DNA from 2 places in the Lentibacillus sp. L22 genome. Region 2 is predicted to be linked to the other one. Evidence: riboswitches for the same ligand, from Rfam matches in the RefSeq annotation. Region 2 holds a riboswitch; the other holds the start of a gene.
What was found. A riboswitch is a leader RNA that binds a small molecule or an ion and turns the genes downstream of it on or off. The one in region 2 is predicted to bind S-adenosylmethionine.
Positions count from the first base shown of each region.

Region 1 (6,757 bases), on a different contig from region 2:
AATGGTAGTTCATCATATATGGTTTGATTCATTTCACCTAAAATTTCTTGTTTCTCTTCCGTTGATTTGGCCGTTCCCCACTGATTTATTAATTCTTCCCAGCGTTCGCTTGTATACCAGCCGCTTCTTGCCGCATTTAACTCCAGCATACCAAGTTCACTAGGAGAAAACCGGGTAGACCAACCAATAACAACTAAATCCCAATTCGATGGATCCATCCATTTTTCCAGATAGGTCGCCCATTCATAAGGTTCTAACTTCACCTTAAATCCTATTTCTTCCATTTGTTGTTTGGCAATTTGCGCAATCTTCTCATACTCCGCTGTGTCATTGGAATATAAAATGGTCAGCGTCTTCCCATTATAATTTGACTCATTAAGCAGTTCTTTTGCTTTCTGCTTGTCATAAGCTAAATAGTTGTCTATTCCTTTATCTGAATAAAGTTCCCCTTGTTCCGGATCAAATAATGCTCCATCAAAACTATAAAATTGTTCATTTCCGTATGCAGCCTGAGCAATTGACTTTTTATCCAATGCGTATTGAAGCGCCTGACGAGCCTTAATATCGTCAAACGGAGCCTCTGTTTTATCCATTGAAATAATGTTATACCCATTCATGTAGGTAACCGGGTCTAATTCTGCATTAGCATCAATAACATCAAACAAATCGGCTGGAATGCTTTCAACATAATCGTATATTCCTGTCTTTAATCCATTTACCATTACTTGTGGGTCTTTCACAATTTGAAAATTAAGTTTATCAAGGTAAGCCACTTTCTCTCCGGTTAAACCATTCCAATCTGTTTCTTCACGAGCTGTGTAATCATCAAACCGGGTTAAAACAATTTCATTTCCTTTATCCCATTTTTCAAATTGATATGGGCCAGTTCCAATAAGCTGGTTCTGCTTAAGCGGCTTATCATCTGCTTCGTTGGCAATTTCCTCAGGTATGACAATCAAGGCTGATTTTGGAGCAGTCATATCGGAAACAAAAGCATGGTAAATTTCCTTTAATTTAATTTCAACCGTATACGCATCAATCGCTTTTACTCGCTTAATATATTTACCAGTAATCTTCCCGACAGAGGATACTTTTTCCCAACGTTCAATGGAGGCAACAACGTCATCAGCTGTCACGGTGGCGCCATTATGAAATTTCACCCCTTTACGCAACTGAATAGTATAGGTCTTTTCGTCATCACTAAGCTTATAGTCCTTTGCAATCATTGGTTTTGCACCAAAATCCTGATCTAAGGCAAATAGAGTTTCAAACATATTCCAAGCGATGTCTCTTGTGGCAGTCGCAGAAATATACATCCAGTCAAGGGAATCCGGCTCAGATCCGATCGCCACATTCAGCTCTCCTCCCTTAACCGGGGTACCGTCTGTTTCTTTATCTGCATTCTGACTGTTACTATCCTTTGAACAGCCAATTAAACCAATAATGACTAATGAGATTATTAAACGTAATATGATTTGCAATGATTTGTAAACCTTCATCACACTCCCCCATGTTCATCGCTCATATTTAAAACAAATAATAAGAAACAATTTTCGTAAATGCCTTTTCAATATTCAACAACGCCCGCTCATCGATATCAAAATTCGGGTGATGATGTGGGAAATGTGTGCTTTCATCATCATTTCGTGAACCAACCCGGAAGTATGTACCTGGTTTTTCTAATAGAAAGTAGGAGAAATCTTCAGCACCCATGCCTGTTTCAAGATCAACAACCGAACTCTCTAAAAAAGTTTCACTTAATAGCTTTTTGACTGTTTCCGTTTCTGTTTGATGGTTATACAATGCTGGATAACCAAATAAATAATCTATTTTCGCTGTTGCCTGAAAACCGGCTGCAATGCCGTTTACAATTGAATAAATCTGCTCGCTCACTTGCGTTCTTACTTTTTCATCAAATGTACGTACCGTTCCTTCCAATCGTGCAGTTTCAGGGATAACGTTAAATGCATTTCCCGCCTGAAACACACCAAGCGTGACGACCGCCGATTTTAATGGATCGACTCTCCGGCTGACGATTTTTTGCAAGGCATTGACAATATCACTGCCAATAACAATCGGATCATTGGATTGATGTGGCCTTGCTCCATGGCCTCCAGTTCCTTCAATTGTAATTTCAAATTTGTCGACTGCAGCTGCTTTATATCCTGCCCCTACACCAATTTTCCCCAATGGAATGTCAGATGCAAGATGTGCAGCGAATACGTAGTCTACGCCATCTAGTACATTTTCTTCTATCATATATTTTGCTCCCCCGGGAGGCAGCTCTTCAGCAGGTTGGAAAATGAAGATGATCGTACCATTTATATACCGGCGATACTTGCTGAGGGTTTTAGCTGTTCCCAATAAAGCAGCGGTATGACCATCATGACCGCATGCATGCATGACACCAGGGTTTAATGATTTATATGGTACATCCTTTTGATCTTCAATCGGCAAGGCATCGAAATCTGCGCGCAATGCAATTGTTTTTCCGGGTTGATTTCCTTCCAAAATGCCGATGAGTCCATTACCACCAATGTTTGTCCTTACCTTCAGTCCGAATCCGATCAGTTTTTCTTCAATAAATTTAGCAGTGTTTTCTTCTTGAAATGAAAGTTCCGGGTGTTGGTGCATATACCTTCTCCAACCGATAATTTCCTCCAAATTCTGATCCAGCTCTGAATAAATCGATTCAAGAATATTGTTTTGCTCCTTAATGTTCATGCTCCGTCTCCCCCTTTTTATGATTAAATAGCTAAAAAATCCTCTTCCTTTAAGACAAGAAGAGGGTAAACCACATTTAATCACATATGGCTCCTTCTTATCTTCTGAACACATACACGTTCACAGGAATTAGCACAGTACTGCCACAGTCTGTTGCCAGGCATCACAGGGCCAGTCCCTCCACCTTTCTTGATAAGAATCTTTAATTGTTGATTGGTTTTAATGTTAACAATACTGGTAGGGATTGTCAACATAAAATACGCAGCCCACATACATTTTATGCTTGATCCCCACAAAAAAGCCCACACCATATATAATGATGTGAGCACTTATCTCTTGTAATCATCCAGAAAATCCTTTTGAAAACTTGTATGTGGTTGTTCATCCTTTTCAAGATTCGTCAACTTCCTAAATGGGTTTTTGCCGTATTTTGTGGTTAATTCATCAATTGCCTTATTGAGCTTTTCCTTTTCCGCTTCCTGCTCATACGTGAATAAATCCAGTTGGTAGGCGATATTTTGTTTCTCATCCACATCCTGAACCGTTATACCAAGCAAACGGATTGGCTCCAAATTCCAGTGTTTTTGAAATAATTCATTGGCAACTTGAAGAATATCCTCTTTTGTCTCAATATATGTTTGCAGTTTTTTGCTTCTGGTAATTGTTTTGTGGTCATGATAGCGAATCATGATTTGAACACTGCTTCCTGCTGCCTGTTTTCGTCTCATCCTGCGTTCCACATTTTCAGCAAGCTGGTGCATCAGTTTGCGGATTTCTGTTTCATCGGTCGTATCTTCAGGTAATGTTTGTGAACTGCCAATGCTTTTAAACTCATTAACAGCATCTGGATCAACCGGCCTTGGATCCACGCCATTAGCCCGGTTTTGTAATCGTTCTCCGTTAACTCCCAAAACCTGTTTAAGCCGGTATACATCATGACGGGCCAAATCACCAATGGTTATGACATCAATCGCGTTTAATTTACGGGCTGTTTTTTCCCCAACGCCATACATTTCACCAACTGGAAGTGGCCATAACTTCTGAGGAAGATCACGCTTACGAAGAATGGTAATCCCCATTGGCTTTTTCATATCGGAGGCCATTTTTGCCAAAAATTTATTTGGCGCAATGCCAATGCTGCAAGGTAAATCCAGCTCGTTTTTGATTTGTTTCTGCAATTTTTCAGCAATCGTAATCGGATCGCCAAGCTGTTCGCATTCCGTAATATCCATATAACCTTCGTCAATGGAGACCGGTTGTACGAACGGGGTGATTGCAGCAAGCATTTTAAACATTTCCGTTGAAGCGGTTCGATATCGATCAAAATTAGGTCTCATGACAATCAAATTGGGACATAGTTTGCGTGCCTGCCACAATGTCATCGTTGTTTTAACCCCTTTTTCCCTGGCCTCGTAACTGCTGGTTACCACAATTCCTTTTCGTTCCTCAGGATTTCCGGCAATTGCCAGCGGTTTCCCTTTTAGCTTAGGATTATAAGCCATTTCAACTGATGCATAAAAACAATTCATATCAATATGGAAAATTACCCGCCCGTTTTTCGGATACCATTGAGACATGTTATCCACCCTTTGCGAACTGTTGTTTCTAACATTATAACATATATGAAAGAAGGGCTGGAATATCCCAGCCCTTCTTTCGTGAAATTCCAGTTATTATTGTTTGGCTGCTTCTTGAGCAATTGCAGTGATTAATTCCGTAACTTTGACCAGTTCGTCAACAGGAATGCGTTCATTGGTCGTATGAATATCCTCATAACCAACGGCTAAATTCACCGTTGGAATGCCAAAGCCAGCAATCACGTTCGCATCACTACCGCCGCCGCTTTTTAACAATTTGCTCTCCCTGCCGATTGCTTTGGCAGCATTGCGAGCTACTTCAACAACTTGATCACCCTGTGTTTGCTTGAAACCTGGGTACATCACTTTCACATTTACTTCAGCACTGCCTCCAAGTTCGTTCGCCGTTGATTCAAATGCTTCTTTCATTTTCGCCACCTGTTCCTCCATCTTTTTCGGAACTAGCGAGCGTGCTTCCGCTAATATTTCCACATAATCGCAAACAATGTTCGTCTGTTTTCCACCTTCGAATCGGCCAATATTGGCAGTCGTTTCTTCATCAATTCGGCCCAAAGGCATTTTTGCAACCGCTTTGGCTGCAAGGGTGATGGCCGATATACCATTCTCCGGTGCAACCCCGGCATGGGCAGTCTTTCCTTTCATGACCGCAAATATTTTGGCCTGCGTAGGTGCGGCAACAACAATATCCCCTACCGTACCATCACTATCAATTGCATAGCCGTATTTCGCCTTAAGCATTGCCGGATCCAAGGATTTTGCACCAACTAAACCGGATTCTTCTCCTACCGTGATAACGAATTGGATATCACCATGTTCGATCTCGTTTTCTTTTAAAGTACGAATCATTTCCAGGATAGCCGCTAGTCCGGCTTTATCATCAGAGCCAAGAATGGTTGTTCCATCAGAAACAATATATCCATCCTGAATGGAGGGTTTGACACCATTTCCAGGGACAACTGTATCCATATGTGATGTAAAATAAATCGTATCCACATTGTCCTTTGTTCCTTCCAAATGGCAAATTAAGTTTCCTGCACCATGTCCTGTCTCTGACTTACTATCATCTTCTACAACATCAAGACCTAAGTCTGTAAACTTTTGTTTTAAGACCTCTGCTATTTTACTTTCCTGACCTGTTTCCGAATCAATCTGCACTAATTCCATAAATTCTTCTACTAGACGATCTTGATTTATTTGAACCATTACCTTACACTTCCTCTACTTTTCAGATTATCATTATCTACATTTGTAAAAATCTTATAGCCACTTGATGGAACTCCATGCAATTTTCTCCCTTCATCTTGTTTACACTTGTCCTAACCAACTTTTAACGATAAAATACAGGTAGGATTCGCCAATGAGGGAGGAATACTGGTGGTACGAAAACCAAAAAACAAACAGGTAAAACCAACGGAAAAGAAACACTCAAAACAACAAAAACGTTTTAAACTTATTGTCTACCTGATGATACTCGCCATGCTTTTAACATCACTTACAACTGGACTAGCCATGTTTTTATAGCAATATTCCAAAGACTGGACTACCGGCCTGTTTGGTCGGTACCAGTCTTTTTATTTTTGTCCACATCGCTTGCCTTGTATTTCTTTTTCAATATTAAATAGTCTTCAATATCATGCAGCAATCGAAACAGGTTTGCCCTTGTTTCAAATTCCTCCTGTGTCCTTGGCAGTGGTTCTTCGTCAAACTCTTTCTTGAGGTTTTCCAGTTCATCCAAAAACAGTTCTGCCGTATTCTCAGGATGGACGGATTGGGATAATTTCTCAAAAAAGTCGGCAATCGATTCCGAAATAGTTACGGTATTTGGCAGTTTGGTGACAAGCGGAAGCATTCGCCGCAAAACTTCAAACTGTTCTTTCCGCATGATAAAGTAATCCTGATAGGGGTGCTTCTGTCTCAGTAAATGATTTTCCATATCCCGTTCCACAAGGTCATTCGCTTCTTCTAGAATATGTTCTACCTCGGTAATTTCTTTTCCACTCCATGATTCATTTCTATCCCGTATGTACGAGGCAATTTCCATAAGAATCGTTTGAAAGTTTTTTTCCAATTTTCGCTGCATTCGTTTTAACTTTTTTTCCAAACTAGGCATATATAAATTAACCAGTAATCCAACGCCAACTCCTACCAATATCAGTAAGAACTCTTCGAAAATAAATCGTACAGTAATATGCCCGGCACCATATAACTGCAAAATAATAACCGAACTTGTGGCAATACCTTGTGATACTTTTAGAAGTACGGTAACGGGAATAAACAGTAACAGCATAATTCCCACTGATATTGGATTATAGCCGATTGTTTCAAAAAATACAAAAGAGAAAATGAGTGCTAATGTACATGCCAAAAAGCGATCCCACGCACTTAAGACGGATCGTTTTCTTGATGGCTGAATACACAGCATCGTTAAAATACCC
Region 1 covers NZ_JBFNXI010000001.1:25,188-31,944, reverse strand. Annotated here, with positions in the region: gene ABRT01_RS00150 (ABC transporter substrate-binding protein) at 1-1,499, opposite strand, end outside; gene ABRT01_RS00145 (M20 metallopeptidase family protein) at 1,528-2,724, opposite strand; SAM riboswitch class I at 2,819-2,923, opposite strand; gene ABRT01_RS00140 (DNA polymerase IV) at 3,054-4,301, opposite strand; gene ABRT01_RS00135 (M20/M25/M40 family metallo-hydrolase) at 4,398-5,525, opposite strand; gene prli42 (stressosome-associated protein Prli42) at 5,697-5,843, shown strand; gene ABRT01_RS00125 (aromatic acid exporter family protein) at 5,863-6,757, opposite strand, start outside.
Region 1: it holds a riboswitch for S-adenosylmethionine, as region 2 does, so the genes downstream of both, ABRT01_RS00145 (M20 metallopeptidase family protein) here and ABRT01_RS01410 (phosphoadenylyl-sulfate reductase) in region 2, are expected to answer to the same signal.

Region 2 (6,757 bases):
TTACCGGCTACGATGGATCAATAAATATTTTATTTTAATAAGAGGAGAGGTTACATATGGAATTTAATCTAACAGAAGAAAACTTGGCTATCAAAAATTCAGTCAAAGTTTTTGCTGAAAGGGAAATCAAACCTGTTATTGGAGAATTTGAACAAAATCATCGGTTTCCAAAAGAAATTTTACGGAAGATGGGGGAGCAAGGTTATTTTGGATCCTGTTTTCCTGAAAAAGTGGGCGGGTCAGAAATGGGTTTTGTTAATTTAGCGATTATTTGCGAGGAAATTTCTAAGGCTCACCCAGCGCTTGGATATGCATTCAATATGCAATCCATGACCTGTCCGTTTACTATTTTAAATTGGGGATCAGATGAGCAGATTCAAAAATATGTGCCAAGTTTGATAGCCGCAGAGAAAATCGGTATGTTCGCACTCACTGAGCCCGGTGGTGGGTCGGATGCAGCAGGTTCTATGAAAACCGTTGCTGTAAAAGATGGTAACGAATATGTGATTAATGGTTCAAAGGTGTTTATTACATTTGCAAATGAAGCGGATTATGGGGTGTTATTTGCAAAAACGAATCCTGATGCAGGTCATCGAGGCATTTCCGCATTCATCATTGAAACCGACCGCCCAGGGTTTTCGGCTACCCCAATTGAGATGAGCGGTTTAGGTTATATGATGCGCAGCTGTGAAGTGTTTTTAGAGGATCATCGAATCCCAGAAGAAAATCTGCTTGGTAAAGAGGGTGAAGGGTTTAAAATTGCGATGAATGCACTGGATTATGGAAGATTAACAGTCCCTGCCAGGCTATTGGGAATTGCGCAAGGGTGTTTGGAATTGTCGATTGATTATGCAAATACCCGCGTACTTAAGGGTAATGCCATCGGAAACTATCAAATGATTCAGCACTTGATCGCCGATATGGTAGTCGAAGTCGAAGCGGCTCGCATGCTAGTTTACAAAAGTGCTTATTTAAAAGATAAAGGTGAATCAGCAACCCGAGAAAGTGCACATTCCAAATATTTTGCTTCCGAGATTACAACACGAGCAACTCGTGCTGCCTATGAAATTTTTGGTGGTTATGCCTTGACTGACGAGTATCCGATCATGAAGTATATGAACTATGCGAATATGTTGCACATGGGCGAAGGTGCACCAAATGTTCAACGAATCCTCATCGCGGAAGATGCATTGGGAATTAAGGATGCAAATCGGCATAAAATTCCACGGCGGTTTCATTTAGCGAGTGATTTGCAATAGAGTCGGACGTGGACAAGAAATGTTTCCTTTGTTGCCAAAACGTTTACATGGAGTGTGTGGTGGGACAGGGGGAGAGACAACGTCGAACTGAACTATTCCATTAGATATATGCTGTCCCAATCAGATAAGGAGGAATTTACAATGAAGCAAGCGTTGGAGGATATAAGGGTTCTTGATTTGTCGAGGGTTTTTGCGGGACCGGCTGGATCGATGATACTGGGTGATCTAGGAGCCGATGTGATTCGCGTGGAAGCGCCAGGAGGTACCGATAGTATTCGTGATTGGTGGCCTTTTGTTGATAATGAAAGTACATACTATCTATCGGCAAACCGTAATAAGCGAGCGATTACATTGAATTTAAAAAAGGCGTCGGGAAAAAAACTTTTTTTAGATCTTGTCAAAAATGCTGATGTGGTAATAGAAAATTTTAAAACAGGTACGATGGAGCGTTTAGGATTAGCGTATTCTGCTTTGGAAAAGGTCAATCCAAAAATAATTATGTGCTCAGTCACTGGATACGGTCAAACAGGTCCTTTTGCTAAAGAACCTGGTTTTGACCCGGTTTTGCAGGCGGTTGGCGGTTTAATGGATGTAACTGGTCAACCAGATGGAGAAGCAACACGTGTCGGGCTGCCAGTAGTAGACATTATGAGCTCATTATATACAGTAATTAGTATTCTTTCAGCAATAAGGATTAGAGATTTAACCGGTGAAGGTCAACAGATTGACATTTCTTTATTGGATGTGCAAGTTAGCTCTCTAGCAAATGTCGCGAGTAGTTATTTAATGAAGGGGAATGTTTCCAAAAGAGTAGGGAACAATCATAACAATATTGTTCCCTATCAGGTATTTCAATGCAAGGATAAACCTCTCATGGTGGCCTGCGGGAATGATCGGCAGTTTCAGAAGTTTTCCGAAATACTTGGCATGCCTTCATGGAGTAAAGAGGCTAAATTTAAAACAAATGCCAAACGCATTCAAAATCGGGAAGAATTAACAGACAAGATACAAAAAATAATGGTTTGGAAAGATGCAAATGAATGGTTTACACTACTTTCGGAAAAAGGAGTGCCTTCGGGTCCGGTCAATAATGTAAAAGAGGTGTTTGAACATCCGCAAGTTCAATCAAGAAAAATGGTTGAAGAAATACCACACCCTACTTTGGGTAAGGTGAAATTAGTGCGAAATCCAGTCATTTTTTCTAAAACGCCAATTTCGATTAAAAAACATCCCCCACTTTTGGGAGAACACACTGAACTATTTTTGCAGCAAGAGATGAGTCTTTCCAAAGAAGATATAGATCAATTAAAAGAAGAAGGGGCTATTTAGGGGTAAAGGAGGCCAGTAGATGCAGGTCAGTTCACTACGACTATTTGGTTGAAAGTTCCTTTTTTCTAGCCCATAATATTTATTAATATGGGGGGGGGAGTACGATATGGTGAATTCACGTTTTAATCCAAATGTCATTTCCAAAGCTTTTGCAATCATCAGAGCATTTACCGATGAAAAATCAGACTGGGGAGTAAACGAACTGGCACGTTATCTGGAAATACCGGTAAGCTCCTTGCATCGTAATCTAAAAACGTTAAGAGATGAAAACATATTAGGTATATCCGCCCAAACCGGAAAATACACCATTGGGCCCGAACTCGTTCGAATGGCTTCCATTATATCGTCACAAGTAGAAATCAAACAGGTTGCCAGAACATTCATGGAGGAAATTTCATCCACGATTACTGAATCTGTCTATTTAGGACTATATCATCCACAGCATAGGAAGATTTCCTTTGTTGAGGGCGTACACAGCCAAAATCCTTTGCAATATGTTCTGGAAATCGGTGTGTTGCAATCTATCCATATTGCGGCAAGCGGAAAGGTCGTATTGGCTCACTTGGATGATGATGAAATTCAGAGGATTTTTGAAAAAGAGGCGGTTGACATTGATGAACAGGAACAAATTTGTGATGAAATAAAGCTAATACGCGAACAAGGCTATATGATTACTTTAGGTGAGCGATTGGCGGGTGCATCAGGTACTGCCGCTCCAATTTTTGATTCGACACAAAAGGTGATTGGTTGTATTACTTGTGTTATTCCTTTAAATCATTATGATGAAAAGCAAAAGTACAAAGTAGCAAAAAAAGTGATGGAAGGGGCGGCTAAGATTTCTTATGTTTTAGGATACAAGCAAGACTAAGTATAGATGGGACAGGGGATCGGATTTCCTGCCCCATTATTTTTTACAGAACAGAGATTGGAAAAAGAAACATTTATGTGTCCTAAAGCCCATTTTTCAAATAAGTATTGACATCATTTTTTCAATAATATACAATTCCTATAAAGTTAGTTTGATTTTAAGTTTTCTTATCATGAGAGGTGGAGGGAAAGGCCCGGTGAAGCTTCGGCAACAGGTTGTATGAAACACTGTGCCAAATCCTGCAGACATAGTCTGAAAGATAAGAAGGGAGCTAGGTTAGGATTTAAGTTCTGCCCCCTTCTTCTTCCAAAGCTGGAGGGGGGCTGGTTATATACACGACTTTCACCTCAAATTATTATGGAGGGATGATAAATGGAAAAGTCCCCGATTACGTACGACAATTTTCCTGGTGACCCTTTTAAAGATTTTCACCCGGTTGACGAGACACAAGGGGCATCTCCAATCTTACAATGGGCTTACGATTCATACGGAGATGGTGTTGTTTATGCTTGTAGCTTTGGTGCTGAGGGGATTGTATTAATTGATTTAATTTCAAAGGTGAAACAAGATGCAAGCGTTGTTTTTTTAGATACAGGGATTCATTTTCAAGAAACCTATGATTTGATTGATAAGGTAAAAGGTAAATATCCCGATCTTCGCATTGAATTAAAAAAGCCAGAGCTAACGTTGGAAGAACAAGCGGCGGAGTATGGTTCTGCCTTATGGACACGAAATCCGGATCAATGTTGTTTCATTCGGAAAATAAAACCACTGGAAGATGTTTTACAAGGCGCTCCTGCATGGATTTCCGGTCTTCGCAGGGAGCAGTCGGCAAGTCGTAAACATACTGATTTTGTGAATAAGGATCAACGTTTCAAGTCAATTAAGATTTGCCCGCTTATTCATTGGACGTGGGATGATGTATGGGCGTATATCAAAAACAATGATTTGCCATATAATGAACTACATGATCAGGGATATCCAAGCATTGGTTGTATTCCTTGTACGTCACGAGTAACGGATTCTGATGATCCCAGAGCAGGCAGATGGCAAGGATTTAATAAAACAGAGTGTGGATTGCATTTGCCAGGCAGTAACGGACAGTAACCTTATTGATATAATGGCTAATGACACTGTTTGTTTTAAACCTTAGTAAAGCGATACATTTAATAAATATAATTATGTTTATTGTGAGGTGAATTTGTTTTGGAATTACAAGTAAACAATAGCCCATTTAGTCAAGAACAAACCGATATTTTGCAACGTCTGCTTCCAACCTTGACAGAGACGCAAAAAGTTTGGCTGAGCGGATATTTGGCAGCTTCTCTGACAGTACAAAACGGGTTGACGGTGCCAAATCAGGAGCAAGCACCAACCAATATCGACCAACCCGCTTTAAGAGAAGTAACCATTTTATTCGGATCCGAGACCGGTAATGGGCAGACGTTGGCAGAGGAGCTAACTAAAAAAATAGAGGGGCAGGGTTTTAAGGTAACCTGCTCGGCCCTGGATGACTTTAAAGTAAAAAAGTTGAAGAATGTGCAAGACTTGCTGATTGTGACAGCCACGCATGGAGAAGGAGATCCTCCAGATAATGCCGTTTCCTTTTACGAATATTTGTTTAGCAGAAAAGCACCGAAACTAAAGGATTTGCGTTTTTCGGTACTTTCCTTGGGGGATCAGTCCTATGAGTTTTTCTGTCAAACAGGGAAAGATTTTGATAAACGGTTGGAGGAGTTAGGTGGGGAAAGACTTCATCCACGGGTTGATTGTGATGTTGATTTTGATGAACCCGCAGAAGAATGGATAAACGGTGTATTAGAAAAAGTGTGTGAAGCGAAAAAAGCCGTTCCGCAATCGGACGATGCACATACCCAACAGGTGGGGAGTCAAACACAAGAACATGATCTGCCAACCTATTCCAGAACTAATCCATTTCAGGCAGAAATCTTGGAAAATCTCAATTTGAATGGTCGCGGATCAAATAAAGAAACGCGTCATCTGGAATTATCACTGGAGGGGTCTAATTTTTCCTTTGAACCGGGTGATAGTGTAGGGATCATCCCGGAAAACGATCCAATTCTGGTAAATCAACTGATCCACGAGATGAACTGGGATCCTGAAGAAACTGTACCGGTAAATAAAAAAGGTGATATTCGTTCGATTTATGATGCATTGCATAAAAACCTGGAAATTACCTGTCTGACAAAACCACTCATGCAAAAAGCGGCGGAGATTTTCCGAAATGATAAGTTGGTGGATTTAGTTGCACCAGGGCAGGAGGAAACGTTGAAAGATTATCTTGTTGGCAGGGATTTGCTTGATTTGATCAATGACTTTCCGCCAACACGGGAGCTGACACCAGGCGAATTTGTACAGATTCTTAGAAAGATACCACCAAGACTTTATTCGATTACAAGCAGCCATAAAGCAAATCCGGATGAAGTTCACTTAACGATTGGAACGGTTCGCTATCATGCCCATAATCGCGATCGAGCTGGTGTCTGTTCGCTTCAGACGGCTGAACGATTGGAACCTGGTGATCGATTACCGGTTTATATTCAGCATAATCCGAATTTTAAGCTTCCTGCCGATCCAGATGTTCCCGTGATTATGGTTGGACCTGGTACGGGAGTCGCGCCTTACCGGGCTTTTATGGAAGAACGAGAAGAGTTAGAAGCAAAAGGGAAAACGTGGTTATTCTTTGGCGATCAACATTTTACTAGTGACTTCCTTTATCAAGTCGAATGGCAAAACTGGTTGAAGGAAGGTTACCTAACCCGATTGGATGTCGCATTTTCACGTGATTCCAAGGAAAAAGTATATGTGCAAAACATGATGCTGGAAAATAGCCGGGATCTTTATCAATGGCTCGAGGAAGGTGCCCACGTTTATGTCTGCGGTGATGAAAAGCGAATGGCAAAGGATGTTCACCAAACGCTAATCACTATTGTGGAACAAGAAGCTGGTATGACGCATGAGGAAGCCGAACAGTACTTGAAAGAAATGCGACAGCAGAAACGGTATCAACGGGATGTCTATTAGTGAGCAAGAAATAGAAGACAAAAAGGGAAGGAGCTTGACGATGGCAGCGTATGATTCATTTAAACAGGATGGGCCACCGAGTGATCTGGAACGAATAAAGGATGAAAGTAACTATTTACGGGGGACGATTCAACAAGGATTGGCGGATCGAATCACAGGGGCTATATCGGATGACGATACGAAGCTGTTAAAGTTTCATGGAAGCTACCAGCAGGATGACCGGGATATTCGGGATGAACGACGTCGTAAAAAACTG
Region 2 covers NZ_JBFNXI010000002.1:97,835-104,591, reverse strand. Annotated here, with positions in the region: gene ABRT01_RS01430 (TRAP transporter large permease) at 1-24, shown strand, start outside; gene ABRT01_RS01425 (acyl-CoA dehydrogenase family protein) at 57-1,259, shown strand; gene ABRT01_RS01420 (CaiB/BaiF CoA transferase family protein) at 1,368-2,588, shown strand; gene ABRT01_RS01415 (IclR family transcriptional regulator) at 2,695-3,456, shown strand; SAM riboswitch class I at 3,621-3,722, shown strand; gene ABRT01_RS01410 (phosphoadenylyl-sulfate reductase) at 3,829-4,563, shown strand; gene ABRT01_RS01405 (assimilatory sulfite reductase (NADPH) flavoprotein subunit) at 4,663-6,501, shown strand; gene cysI (assimilatory sulfite reductase (NADPH) hemoprotein subunit) at 6,542-6,757, shown strand, end outside.